4 regions of the Lysinibacillus sp. BS3 genome follow, and region 1 is predicted to be linked to each of the others. Evidence: riboswitches for the same ligand, from Rfam matches in the RefSeq annotation. Region 1 holds a riboswitch; each other region holds the start of a gene.

Evidence for each region. Region 1 has a riboswitch for S-adenosylmethionine ahead of AAJG31_RS16315 (bifunctional homocysteine S-methyltransferase/methylenetetrahydrofolate reductase). Riboswitches for the same ligand answer to the same signal wherever they lie in the genome.
Region 2: linked by a shared signal. The riboswitch ahead of metA (homoserine O-succinyltransferase) and the one ahead of AAJG31_RS16315 (bifunctional homocysteine S-methyltransferase/methylenetetrahydrofolate reductase) in region 1 are both predicted to bind S-adenosylmethionine.
Region 3: linked by a shared signal. The riboswitch ahead of AAJG31_RS15020 (cyclase family protein) and the one ahead of AAJG31_RS16315 (bifunctional homocysteine S-methyltransferase/methylenetetrahydrofolate reductase) in region 1 are both predicted to bind S-adenosylmethionine.
Region 4: linked by a shared signal. The riboswitch ahead of AAJG31_RS05500 (YezD family protein) and the one ahead of AAJG31_RS16315 (bifunctional homocysteine S-methyltransferase/methylenetetrahydrofolate reductase) in region 1 are both predicted to bind S-adenosylmethionine.

Annotation. Positions count from the first base shown of each region.
Region 1 is NZ_CP154860.1:3,306,064-3,309,652, reverse strand. Features, by position in the region: gene AAJG31_RS16315 (bifunctional homocysteine S-methyltransferase/methylenetetrahydrofolate reductase) at 1-1,238, opposite strand, end outside; SAM riboswitch class I at 1,328-1,428, opposite strand; gene AAJG31_RS16310 (protoporphyrinogen oxidase) at 1,528-2,922, opposite strand; gene AAJG31_RS16305 (globin-coupled sensor protein) at 3,162-3,589, opposite strand, start outside.
Region 2 is NZ_CP154860.1:249,371-252,959, reverse strand. Features, by position in the region: gene AAJG31_RS01310 (endospore germination permease) at 1-780, shown strand, start outside; gene metA (homoserine O-succinyltransferase) at 820-1,755, opposite strand; SAM riboswitch class I at 1,879-1,990, opposite strand; gene AAJG31_RS01300 (nucleotide excision repair endonuclease) at 2,194-2,565, shown strand; gene AAJG31_RS01295 (hypothetical protein) at 2,617-3,003, opposite strand; gene AAJG31_RS01290 (TrmB family transcriptional regulator) at 3,026-3,589, opposite strand, start outside.
Region 3 is NZ_CP154860.1:3,051,687-3,055,275, forward strand. Features, by position in the region: gene AAJG31_RS15010 (Cof-type HAD-IIB family hydrolase) at 1-242, shown strand, start outside; gene AAJG31_RS15015 (DedA family protein) at 303-899, shown strand; gene AAJG31_RS15020 (cyclase family protein) at 930-1,667, opposite strand; SAM riboswitch class I at 1,757-1,862, opposite strand; gene AAJG31_RS15025 (hypothetical protein) at 1,944-2,342, opposite strand; gene AAJG31_RS15030 (AraC family transcriptional regulator) at 2,463-3,589, opposite strand, start outside.
Region 4 is NZ_CP154860.1:1,036,346-1,039,934, forward strand. Features, by position in the region: gene AAJG31_RS05490 (VOC family protein) at 42-827, opposite strand; gene AAJG31_RS05495 (flavin reductase family protein) at 977-1,462, shown strand; gene AAJG31_RS05500 (YezD family protein) at 1,553-1,708, opposite strand; SAM riboswitch class I at 1,779-1,874, opposite strand; gene AAJG31_RS05505 (heparan-alpha-glucosaminide N-acetyltransferase domain-containing protein) at 2,045-3,139, opposite strand; gene AAJG31_RS05510 (TetR/AcrR family transcriptional regulator) at 3,123-3,589, opposite strand, start outside.

The DNA of each region.
Region 1 (3,589 bases):
ACGGCCAACACATCATGAATACCTAAAGCATTTAACCCCATTAAATGAGATTGTAGACCAATTAAATTACGGTCTCGACATGTAATATGAGTTAGTGGGCGTACACCATGTGAGCTCTTCAACAATGCGCCCATTGCAATATTGCTAATACGTGGAGAGGCCAATGAATTGTCTGCCATCATAACTACATCTGCACCTGCATCATATAATTGCTTTGCTCCTTCAAGGAACCCATCAATCTCTAAATGTCTAGGCGTATCCAACTCTACTATGACAGAGCGTTCACGTTTAACCTTTTCATGAAGAGGCTCATACTTTGTTGGCTCCGCTTCCCGAACAATCTCAATCTTTTTAGGCTTCGCATGCTTCTCCTGAACCGGTGATAACTCTTCTAAATACTTCTTTGCTGCTGCAATATGTTTGGGTGTTGTACCACAGCAGCCCCCTATTAAACGTACACCTTGATCACGCAATTCAACAGCCGCTCGACCAAAATAATCAGCTTCTGATTCATAAACGACACGCCCATCCTCTAAGTCCAGAAGTGATGCATTTGGATAGGCCGACATAAATGCCTTATTAGGAAGTTCTACACCTTCAAATGCCTGAATTGTATGGTGTGGACCTAGTCGACAATTGACACCAACAATATCAGCACCTAGAGCTTCAAGCTCATGGAGAGCATTATTTAAAGACATCCCATTTTGTAGAACACCGGGCTCATGCATAGAAACTTGTGCAATAATCGGCAATTTTGTTTTTTCTCGTAGCATCTTTAAGGTTGCTGTTAATTCTTCAAAATCATAATAAGTTTCAAGTAAAAGGCCATCTGGATTCCCTGCAAGTAAGACGCTTGCTTGTTCTTCAATAGTCGCTAATATTTCATCCAAGGTTGCATCACTTTTACGAATTCCCCGAATACCACCAATTGTTCCTAAAACAAATTGACCGCCATCAGCCGCTGCTCGTTTTGCGATGGTGATAGCAGCTTCATTAAATTGTTGGACACGTGATTCCAATCCATAGCGAGCTAATTTAATGGCATTTGCACCGTACGTATTCGTTTGAATGATGTCAGCACCAGCCGCAATATATTCTCTATGAATCTTTTCAATTAACTCGGGTCTCTGAACATTCATTTCCTCATGGCAATACTCCAATCCATAGCCATATAGCACTGTGCCAAATGCACCGTCTGCCGTCAATACATGCGTTTTTAACCTTTCAAGCAATCCCATAAAATTAGCCTCTCTTCCTATGTCTCTATATAATAAAAAGCCTTCTTTCATAAAAAAAGAAGGCTTTAACGATTCATCATTGTTGTTCCTTCTCATCTTCGACTCAACGGTCTTCTGGATTTAGCACCTGACAATAAAGTTGGTTGCTGAAGCTTCAATGGGCCAGTCCCTCTGCTTCTCTTGATAAGAATTAAGTATGAATTTTTTAAATAATTAAAAGAATCATATCGTTTACTGACGAATGAGTCAAGACTATTTCACATAACAAAGTTTTTTTCCACTTAAAACCTTAGAAATTGGCAAGTTCCTTTGCAAGCTCTTCACCAATTTTTTTCCCGTTTTGAATGCAAGCACCAATACCTACGCCAAAATACGAGCACCCTGCAATCGATAAATTAGGATATTTCTCATGTAATTCTTGTAGTAATCCTTGTAATGCTTCACGATGCGCTAGATCATATTTAGGCATTTGATCAATCCATTTTGTTACATTCACAACGGTTGGCTGCTCCTCTATTCCTAGGCTCTTTCTCACATCTTCTAAAGCAACTGCTGCTAATTCTTCATCCGTCATGGCGCGTAGTTGCTCATAGGCTGGATTGATGCTCTTATAAAAGAGTCGCACAAGTAATTTATTTTCTTTCGATGTATGCTTCCATTTACGACTAGTCCAAGTTGCCGCATTACAAGTTACGTCTGAATTATGGGAAACAATATAGCCCGTTCCATCTGCTGGCAAATTAGCGTCTGGCACATCAAAACCTAAATAGATAGTAATCGCTGACGCTGTCGTAAATTGGTCAAAATAGCGGTTTAAAGATTCATCCTGTAGCAGATTTTGTACAGTATCGTTCGGTAATGCTAAAACGACATAATCTGACTCAATAATTTCACCATTAGCTAAGGAAATTGTGTAGTTCTTATCTTGTTTTTGAACATTTAGTGTAGTAACACCCTTGATAATTTCTACATCGGATAAGGTTTGTTCAAGTCGATCAATTAAAGAAGATAAACCATTTTTAAAGGATATAAATTTTTTGTTCGCTGCTTTAACAAATTGCTCACGATTCGCATCAAAGCCTTTAATAATACTTCCAAAATCATTCTTATAATCAATTAAATACGGTAAAGTAGAGCCAATAGAAAGCTGATGTAAATCTCCCGAATAAACACCTGCAAGGACTGGTGCAATTTGGTTTTTCACCAGTTCCTCTCCTAAATAGTAAGTTAAAAATTCACCGATAGAACTTTCCTTTGTGAAGCCATTGTTTGGCAATGTTAAATCCTTCAACGCTTCTTTTTTTCCCTGCTCGGAAATAAGTGTACTTTCCTCTAAGGATGCTACACTCATCGGTATTCCGAAAGTTGAATCTGCCGGAATAGCATGTAACTCATTATTCGTATAAATATAAGAAATACCTGTTTCGTTGTAAACTAATTCCGCCTCAAAATCAAGCTCCTGCACGAGTTCCATAACGCCTTGATGACGGGCTACAATAGAATCAGCACCCGTTTCCATGATGAAACCTTGTTCATGTGCTGAATATAATTTGCCTCCTAAATATGTATTTTTTTCTATAAGCACTAGACGAACATCTAAATTATGTTCCTTCACTTGACGTTGCAAATAATGCATTGTACATAGTCCTGTAATACCGCCGCCTAAAACAACAACTGTTTTCATCATAACCGCCCCTATTATTCATTCTTTCTACAGTATAATCCTTTTTCATTGAAAATTACGTTAAACCCTTTACAAATTTAGCAAAAATAGAGCTATTTCATCAGTGAAATAGCTCTTACTTTCTGAATCTCTATAAAATTGATTCTCTATAGCGATAACTTCACAACAAACATTTAAATAGGTACTATAGTGTTTATTACGTCTAAAAATATGAAAAATAGAATGTAAATGTTAGTAGTCTATCCTTTTAAATTTTGCGCAAAGCTCGCTAATTTTTCAGCTGAATTTGTTACCTCAGTAAATGAAGTGCCTAATTCACTTAATATGCCTACAATTGCTTGTATTTTTGTTGCCATACACTCATTTTGATCTTTTGCTTCTGTCATGGCTCCCAATATACTCGTAAATTGGCCTTCAGTTTGTAACATATTTTCTTCACCTGCTGCAACTTCATCTTGAATGTTGGTCAAAGAATACTCTAATTTCTCTGTTCGTTCACCTGTCTTTTTCAATAACAAAGCCACCGCTGTAACAGATTCTTTTGTCTGAATTGATAATTTACGTACTTCATCGGCCACTACGCTAAAGCCCTTTCCCGCTTCCCCAGCACGTGCTGCTTCAATTGCAGCATTTAAAGCCAAAAGATTCGTTTGATTCGCAATATTGG
Region 2 (3,589 bases), 1.7 Mb from region 1:
CTGTTCAGTATCCTTATTATGTATGCCGCTTATTTAGGGATTGAGACCTTTGCCCGTTCGGCAGAAATCCTCTTCCCATTGTTTATCTTTATTTTTATTTTTTTCGTCATTAGTATTACCCCTCAAATTACATTTGAGAATATTCAGCCTCTACTAGAAGCGACCAAAGCATCTATGTTTTATAGTATTGCACGCTTTATGAGTATCTTTTCCTTTCCATTACTTGTATTATTGATGCTCTATCCTACTGGCGTCAATGTACAGCCGTCTGCACAGAAAGGGCTATATATTGGGGCAATCCTTGGCGGAATCGTCTTAGTTACGTTGATTGTCCTATCAATTCTTGTATTAGGTCCTGAAAACACTGCATCAAGGACATTTCCTAGCTATGCCTTAGCGCAAAGAATATCTATAGGGAATTTTTTACAGCGCATTGAAATCATTATGGCATTTATGTGGATTACGTCTATATATATTCGTACATTTATGTATTTCTATACGACCGTTGTTGGCCTCGCACAAATTTTAAAGATCAAGGATCATCGCCCACTCATTATACCGATGGGGATAATTGTTATTGGACTTTCTCAAATTGTTCATCCAGATATTGTGCATTCTACTAATTATAATAATGAAATTTGGCCAATCTTTTCCTTTATTTTCACCATTTTATTACCTATACTTTTGTTGATTGTGGTAGTTATTCGCAATCGTAAATCCAAGGCTCAAAATAACGAAACACCTCAGCAGGAAACAGAAAATGACAATCAAAAAGTCTAATTTCTTCTAAGCTAGAAAAGAAATTAGACTTTTTATTAATTAAATATGATATTCGATTTCATCTACAAAATCCCATTCATATGGTGTTTCTTGGTAAACATAGTAGTTCAACCAGTTAGAGAATAATAGATGCGTATGGGCACGCCATGTATTCATCGGCACTTGTGTCGGATCGTCATTCGGGAAGTAGTTTACAGGAACGGCGATATCTATGCCCTTCGCCACATCGCGACTGTATTCATCGGCTAGCGTTGTCGCATCATACTCTAGATGCCCCGTAATCATAATATTTTTATTATCTTTTGATTGTACAATAAATACCCCAGCATCCTCTGAATAGGATAATAATCGTAGATCTGGATGATTGCGAACCTCGTCAATCGAAACAGATGTATAGCGTGAATGGGGCGCAGTAAATAAATCACTAAAGCCACGTACCAAATCTACAGTTAAATCTGTAATCACATGGGAATAGACGCCTGAGCATTTAGCAGAAAGCTCAACCTTCCCAATGCCATAATGATGATACAATGCAGCCTGTGCCCCCCAACATATATGTAGCACGGATGTCACATTCTTTTTAGACCAATCCATAATTTCTGAAATTTCCTGCCAATAGTTGACCTCTTCAAAAGCCATTTTTTCTACTGGCGCACCAGTTATAATCATACCATCATAGCGTCGGTGTCGAATCTGATTGAACGTTGTGTAGAAAAGCTGCAAATGGGATTTACTCACATTTTTAGACTCGTGTGTGGCTGTATTCAAAAAGGTAATATTGACTTGTAATGGTGTATTCCCCAATAAACGTAATAATTGGAGCTCTGTTTTTTCTTTTTCAGGCATTAAATTTAATATTAATATATTTAATGGACGGATTTGCTGTGTTTTCGCACGATCTTCTTCCATGACGAAGATTTTTTCCTCACGTAAATGTTCTCCAGCTGGTAAATTTTTCGGAATATTAATTGGCATCTTGCTTTCCCCTCTCTATAATCACTCTCTTTTAGCAAACCTTGCTTGCGTAGAATGCAACGAAATTAAAAAATCCTCCTCATTCCATACGAGATAGAATGAGAAGGATTTTTTTCACGTCCACTCTTATCTCTCAAAGGAAAAAATCCTTTGCTGGAATTAGCACCTTTCTAACAATTGTTAGAGGTTGCTGAAGCGTCATCGGGCCAAATCCCTCAGCTTCTCTTGATAAGATTATTTAATTATCTTGAATTGTAACACGAACTAGTTAGAATATCAATAATTCATAGAATATTTTGTGATTCATGTGCATGTTCCTTGGTCATTTGATGTACACTAAGCTTGCTATATGTGGTGTTTCTGCATTTAAAATTTATGGTAAACATGCCGTAATTATGTTACCATATACTTTTAGTAAGAGAGAGGAACGTGAATAGTTTGATTAAAATTGAATTTCCAAAACCAGATCTAGTAATCCGTCAACGTGAACAAGACTTAAAACCAGGTGATGTGCCGATCACACCTTACTTTGGTTTTATTGACTTCCATAAAATCACACGAGATAAAGGCGGCATTTTCTTATTCTATAATGACAAGAATGAGCTATTGTTTGTTGGGAAAGCACGTAAAATTCGTCAACGTATTAAAAAACATTTCGAGGATAATGTATCTCCGATGAAAAACCATCGTGATGAAGTGTTCAAAATTGAAGTCTATGAAGTAGAAGATCCAATGGAACGTGAAATTTACGAAACATATGCGATTAATACTTTCCGCTCTAAATATAACGTAGACAAAGTCTTTTATTAGGCATCACGTAAAGAAACCGAAATCTCATCAAAGGGATTTCGGTTTCTTTTATCACATAATGGTCATACGATCAATTGGCGTACTCTGACCGTTTATTCGCAAATCAATGGTATCAAGCTCAGGATTCTTGACGGTGATTTTAAAAACATAGGGTTGTGCCTCTTTCCTTTGCTCGCTGCCTTCTTCTAACTGGATAATAAGCCTATTTCCCTCAGCTGTAATACTTGCCAATACATTCCCTTTTGAATAATAAACAAGGTAATATGGAGCATCCTTTTCATGCAATAGTTGTATTCTGTCATTAGAAACGATATTTTTTTGGACATTATCTGGGACAACCGTTAGCTCATGAATCGTTGGTGGATCGGTAGGTGGTGTAGCATTACAGGCTCCTAGCATTAGTAGGCTCATTAAACCTAGCAACACGAATTTTTTCAAGTAACTCCCCTTCCTTATACGACTATTCTAAGAAAAAAGCTTTACGCTCCTTAGCAATCCAGTCTTCTAACTCCTGATCATCACGTTTTACTAACCGATTGATGAGCACATCATGCCATATATAATCCTCTAACAAATAAATATGAACCGGATCATTGGTGATAAAGGCCGTCTCTTGGGTAGATGGAGAATGACCATAAATCATTTCCTGACCATCTATCGATAAGATAAACCAATGCGGTGTAGATGCTTTTTTTGTATAATGTGTGGCTCTATGCTGGTCAATTGAGGCGAGATGCTCTCCTACATACAACGTAATGCCATGAACAGGAACATGCAGCGCCACCTCTTGCAAATCTTCACGTAAGGCATCATACATATCTTCCCACATCGACAGCATCACTTTTTTCTTCGCCTTCTTTAGAAGTGACTGACAATAGTTGATAATGGATTCCTTGCCCTTCAGCATGACCACTTTAGGCTCAGCTTCCTGTACTTTTTCCTCTAATTTCTCTAATTTCCCGCTTATAGACGTAAAATTCGACTCCCAGCGCTGTTGCATTTGCTGTAAGAACACAGACACAGG
Region 3 (3,589 bases), 250 kb from region 1:
TACAGCAGGATGTTTCGAAGTCTATAGCTATTAAAGCGGTGCTTGATCATTTCAATATTGACCCTAAGAATGCGATTGCCTTTGGGGATGGGGATAATGATATTGACATGTTGGAATATGTAGGAGTAGGAATTGCCATGGGAAATGGTAGTAAAGCTCTAAAAAGTGTTGCGAATTTTGTTACAAAGACATCTACGGATGGCGGTATCAATTTTGCTTTACGTCAGCTTCAAGTCATTTAGAGCGCTGAGGCTACACTATATATAGCAGGTAGATTTTAATAAATTTAGGTGGGATGATTTATGGCACATCACGTGCAGTCTCTAATTGAACATTACGGATACTTTGGAATTATCGTGATTCTAATTGGAGGTATTGTAGGGGTGCCACTTCCTGATGAGGTGTTTCTAACTTATGTAGGCTATAGTGTTTACCGAGAAAGTCTTGAACATATTCCTGCTTTAGTCAGTGCAATGATTGGTGCGGTTGGAGGCATTACCTTAAGCTACTATATTGGTTATCGTTTTGGCTTACCGTTATTGCAGAAATATGGGCCTAAAATTCATATTACAGAGCAAAAAATTGACTTTACGAAAAAGATGTTTACAAAAATAGGACCTACCCTATTATTAATTGGCTATTTTATCCCCGGGGTACGTCATTTGACAGCGTATATTGCGGCTATTAATAATTATCCTTATAGAAAGTTTGCGCTTTTTGCCTATACAGGGGCATTTATCTGGACGTTCACATTTATATCATTAGGAAAGATGCTTGGAGAGAAATGGCGATTTGTTGGATACTATCTGACTCATTATAGTATCTATCTTATCCTTTTATTTATTGTAGGGATGCTCATTGTTTACTTTCTATTCAAAAAAAGAAATGGACAAACATAAAAGTCGGTATACGCTATACCGACTTTTATGTTATGGCAAAATAGCAAATGAGCGCACAGGGAAGCCAGATGCTTTTTCTGGCTTAGGTACGATATTGAAGATGATAGCGCCTTTCGCAGGTAGCTTGTCCAAATTCGTCATTAGCTCAATTTGATAGGTGTCTTGGTCAAGTACAAAATATTCGCCATCTAGCTTGCCATTTTTACGAAAATCAGCAGCAGAGTCCGTATCGAAAGTTTCATGACCAATTGCGCTTACCTTGCGTTCTTTTAGTAAAAACTGTAAAGCTTCTAAACCCCAGCCAGGGATATGGTTATGTCCATCTGCATCCTTATTACTGAAAGCCTCTTTATCTGGCCAGCGCTTACTCCAATCTGTGCGTAATGCTACAAATGTTCCTGCTTCAATTTCTCCATGCTTGTCCTCAAAATCAAGAATATCTTCAACACTTAATGAAAAATCATGGTTGCTCGCAGCCTCTTGTGATTTATCAATAACAACAAGGGGAAGAACAAGCTCTTTTAGTTCTAATTCTTCTAAGTAGCGAGTATCTCGCACAAAATGAATGGGTGGGTCGATATGTGTGCCATATTGACCAGGGAACGTGAATTGTTGAGCGAAGAAACCGTCCTTATGAGAAAATAACGTTTCAAATTTAGCGTCCTCAAACATAAAAAAATGTGGTGAATTAGGGCCGAATGTATGTGTTAAGTCAACCCACTGTTTCGATTTTAATAATTGCAATGCTTGTAAAAGTTCATTAGACATCGATTTCCCTGCTTTCTGTAAAAATAGTTGTAAATAAAAAGGAGTCCCCTAATAGAAGAGGACTCCTGCTGCAACAACGGTAGTTCTTCTTCTCATCTTCAAGGCTGATCATTTTGCCAATTGGAATTAGCACCATACTGTTAGCTGGTTGCTGAGACTTCATCGGGCCAATCCCTCCGTCTCTCTTGATAAGAAAAGTAATATAAGAATTTTCAGAAATAACAATACAAACACTTTAGCATAGTTTTTTATAGTTTACAAGTTCACTAGGAATTTTCACCAATTCAAATTTAAGGTGACTCCACAACAATCATTATCAATAAGACGTATTCTAAAACTGTCTGGTGTATAGTTTGTTTCAAATTTCATCGTAATGCCTGTTGATGTGATTAATTTTTCAACCTCTGTTTTATTTGAAAGTTGAGCAGCATTCATTAAATCATGTGCGAATTGTTGGGAGCTATCTATTTTATCCGTAAGTAATTGGGCTTGCTGCATCATTGCCTTTATCCGTGATGCTGAAGCTTTTAATTTGTGTGTATCGACAGGTGGAAAAGGATTATTGGTCGGCATTGCTAGATGTTGCGAAAAGGGTCTAGTGGCAAAATGATTAGCGATAGGCGATGTTGGATAATGATAGGGATGCACAAAATACGGATAAGGATTGTAATACAAGGTCATTCCTCCTATCCTATAACTGATATCCTATCTTATGTAGCAAAACGGCTTTCGGTGTTATTAGCAGTGCAATGTTTGTCCTAATCATTTAAAAAGGAAGCTAAAGTAAGCTTCCTTTTAGCCAAGTACATTTAAGACATCATCAATTTTTTTACTATGTGATAAAATGCCATAATTCATCCATGTTAAAAAGTCTACTTCATAGACACAGTTGCTTTTAACGGCAGCTAGGTTTTTCCAAGTAGGAGTTTTTAAAATAGCACGTTCCTCATTTTCATAAATGGAATGTTGTTTATCAAAGGTAATAAATAAATGATCAGCATCTAATTGCAACAATTGAGCAAATTTCAGTTGTGCTTTACGTTGATTGTGCGGAATACTCCATACTAGTGAATGTGGCATTAAACCTAAGTCACGATATAAAATGGGGCCCGTATAGCCACATTTAGGACCCGCATATAGAGTAATGCCAATGGCTGAAATACGGAGAAATGCTACACTTTGCCCATAAACAGATTTGCTAAGAATTCCTTTTGCTTGTTGTACTTTATCTTCATATTGTAGGATTACGTCTTGCATCAAGGAGGTTTTTCCTGTTAGATCTGCAATTTTAAATAAAGTAGATTGCCAATTCTCTCCAGGGTGTGAAAGATGGCAGACGGGGGCTACTTCATCTAAGTGCTGAAAGGATTCCCAACGCTCTACACCAGAATCTAACATAATTAAAGTTGGCTTATAGTAAAAGAGTCGATCCATTTCTCTATTTTGTACATCGATATCTGGCACTTTCTGTAGACCTAAATAGTCTTGTTTCCCCCATTTTGAATGACTGAATTGAGCAATTGGCGTAATCCCAAGCGCAACAAAGAAATCTTCTAAGAATGGTGCAAATACACGTATATGGCTGCTTTGATTTCTTCGATATTGTCCTGGAGAGATGCCGACATGTTCCTTAAAGCGACGATTAAAATAATACTCATTATTAAATCCGACAGACTGGCTAATTTCAAATACTCGATCATTTGTTGTCATTAATAAATGCTTAGCTTTTTCAATACGAAGTTTAGTTAAATAGTGAAGAGGAATTTGTCCCGTAATATCTTTAAAAATGCGCGTATAATTCCATCTTGGTACGTCAGCTAGCTGTGCTAGCTGCTCAACCGTCCACTCTTTTTCAAAATGTTTTTGTAAATGGTTAACGGACTGCTCAACAGATTGGCGATCATTTTTTTTCATCTGCTTGG
Region 4 (3,589 bases), 2.3 Mb from region 1:
TTAATGAAGGTCCCAGTTAGTTATGGCCCAGCCTTTTCTCCTTATCGATTTATCCAATAAAAAGCACCAGGGCAAACTAAAGTTTCCTTTGTTCGTTTAGGATCCTTTAATGTCACACCAAATGGTCCCTCTTTGACATGACCAAGTGTCATTGTCATCGCGCTCTCTTCCTCATAGAAATCTAAGCGCATATTCGGTAGCTGTAGTGACAAATACTGCTCATATTGCGTAGGCACTGGTAGCTGTAACACCTCTTGCCACAGCTTAACTGTTGCCTGCATGTCCTTGACGTAGAATTGGACGGATTCCATCGTTATAGCCTGTTTGACATCAATGGCACCACTTGCCTTTAATTGAACCAAACGTTCTTCATCTTCCTCCGCCCATTCAATCAAAAATGGAAAATCAATTGGCAGATCTGGCTTACCAAAATGCAGTAGCTTCCATTCTACCACAGTGCCATCTGGTCTTGTTCTGCTACATGCATCTGGTCCATATACTTCATAGCCCAATGCTCGCAAGCGTCGACCCTCTTCCTCAATATTTTTTGTGCGCAGAGCAATTCGAGAAAATCCCTGGCGCTCTTGATCACGTTTAAACGTATAATGTAGGGAATATGGGTATTGTGCCGCTTGCTCAAATAAATCACGATCATAGATAGCAATTTGTTCAATATAGCTTAAGCCAAAGTAGCTTAACGTATTATAAGTCCCCCACATCGTGTGCTGCCCACCATTCACTGTATGGACATTTCGTTTATTGAAGAAAACCTTTATATTTTCTGGTGATTCCACTTGATGAACCAAATGATCAAAATATAAAGTCATGGCCATTCCCCTTTCTTTCCCCATTACCTTTACCTGTATGTTTGATTAGTTTAAAATTTACTCAAGAAAAGGAGTTACTAGTAGGATATGAAAAAAAGTTTCGTTTACCTACAAACTCCGTTCACTAATTTCATAAAGAGGTGATTTGAATGACAGATTTAGTAGCTGCTTTTAAATTGGCATTAGGTAATTATCCTACAGGCGTAACAGTTGTCACGACATGTCATGACACAAAACCGATTGGCTTAACCGTCAATTCCTTTGCATCTGTTTCAATCGACCCGCTCCTTATTTTGTGGTCACTCGATAAAAAATCTCAGCTCCATCCTTATTTCACGACTGCGCCAAATTTTGCGGTCAATATTTTAGCGAGTGATCAAGAGCATTTATGTACACTATTTGCCAGTAAAATCCCTGATCGCTTTGCACAAGCAAAATGGTCAACTTCCTCTTTAGGACTACCGATTTTACATGATACAGCAGCTAATTTACAATGTAAAACATTTCAGCAAATCGATGCTGGCGACCATACCATTTTTATTGGGCAGGTCGTAGACATTACAAATGCTCAAAAAGAGCCTTTGCTTTATCATCGCCGTCATATCGGTCCCATACCAAAAAGCTTTTATAGCTAGTCTTTACACAAAAAAAGGGCCACTTGTAAGCACAGGAAATCCTTCATGCTTATAGGTGGCCGTTTGACATAAGTTCTACTGAAATCATTGTTATTTTTTCTGCGGAAATCTCTGCTTTTCAAGCCTATTAATTTGCACAATCACACCATCTTGAATCGTAATATGCACTTCACCAAATTCAAGATTTTGAATCGCCTTCGCAATTGCCTCTAGTTTCTTATCATCTACTTTTACTGACTGAGCCATACGATACACCCCTTCTTTTTTATCCTTATTGTTCATAAAGAGGCCAACGCATCAAACTGATTGATAGCCCCTCCTATCTCTCAGACACCATCTGTTGGATTTGGCACCTGTTGTTCGGTTGCCGAGGCTTCATTGGGCCAAGTCCCTCCACCTCTCTTGATAAGAGTACTGCGTTTCTTGAAAATAATTCTATAATTCTGCTATAGGAATGTCAATACAAAATATTAGAAAACCTAGTTGAATACTATGCAATATGTCGTTTAGATTAAAAGACTCCCTAAACCTAAAGTATTTTATGCCTAGTCAGTGAGAAATAGATGGCAATCCATTAATTTATTACAAGCTCCATTTCCTCATCATGAATTCAAGTGGGCCTCGATGATGTTTAGTCCTCCACCATACAGAAACAACGACACATCCTAAAAAATAACAGCAGGCATACAGCATGGAAAAAGCAAGTGTTTGGTTCTCCAGCTTTTGGCAAATAATTAGTATTCCAATGCCTATAACAACATGGCCAACATAATGCGTTAAAGACATTTGTCCTGTTAATATGAAAGATTGAATAACCTTATTTTTACATGTCTCTACAAGATAGATGGAGCCAACAATGATAACAATAGCCGAAGCCGAATTAGATAGGACATACATCATATTCGGTGGAATCGGTCCTGTATCAAATAAATACAATGCACTCTCTACATCTAATAAATGAATGGTTGTCATCTTAATGAATAACGTTGAACAAGTCTCAGTCATGATGACTAACAATAAACCTATCACCAGTAAGTTTTTTCTTAATGTATGATTTGTTAAATCTAATGTGCCCACTACCATACCTATCAGAAAGAAGCAAATCCAGGGGAATAGTGGATGATAGCCATTAAACATCAAATTTCTTATAAATCCTGCTGGTGTCCAAAAATCAAGATACTCTAGTAGCACATATGTTGGATGCCAACCAGCAAGGTAACTAAATTGAATTTGAAGCCATTGTGAAAGGATAAGGATGGCACCAATTATGAAGATCATCATTTTCTTGGATTGGGCAATCAACCAAGCAGCAACAAACATATACACGCCATAATAATGTAAGATATCTCCTGTCCAGCCGATTGCATATAATATTATCCCTATCGTAAATAACAAAAGCGCCCTCTTCCACAAAGTAAGTCGATTTTGACGAAGAAGGATTGGGTCCTTACTCTCTCTAGCCTGACGAGTCATTAAGGCTGTCCCTATTCCTGCTAGCATGACAAATACGGCCGAAGCACGTCCCTCGAAAAGATGTTGGAAGGCAATTAACCATGTTGAACCATTCGTTGTAGAATCTGTTATGACGCCAAAATTGACAATGAACATGCCAAGCATGGCGAGAGCTCTTGCAAAATCAAGACCTTCAATGCGCCGATCATCATTTCTTTTTGTCATTTTTGCCCCCTTGGATAACGCTATTCACTGCCTCCTTCCAAATAGCCCTATAGTTCAATTGGTTGCCTGTTAACATGAAATTACCGATATTATCATAGACGAGGGCTAGCATCTGTGCCTTCGCTTCTATATGTGGAGTATCCTCTAGCACGCCTAGCTGTACGCCATATCGTAGGATAGCAACAAAGCTCGTTAAAAAACTGGTTTCTAGCTCTACTAATTGTCTTTTATAGTTTTCATCGCGGGCCGCTAATAGTACATATTGATTAAATATTTTATTAAAATAAGGGTCCTTGTCCTGTGCCTCAATAGATTTATAGCCTAGCTTAAGTAATTCCTCCTTAAAATTAGCAGAAGAAAGCTCTTTATAATCCACAGCAACATCATGTTGAATTTCTTTATACAATTCATCAAATATGAAAGCGATTAATTGATCTTTTGATTGAAAAT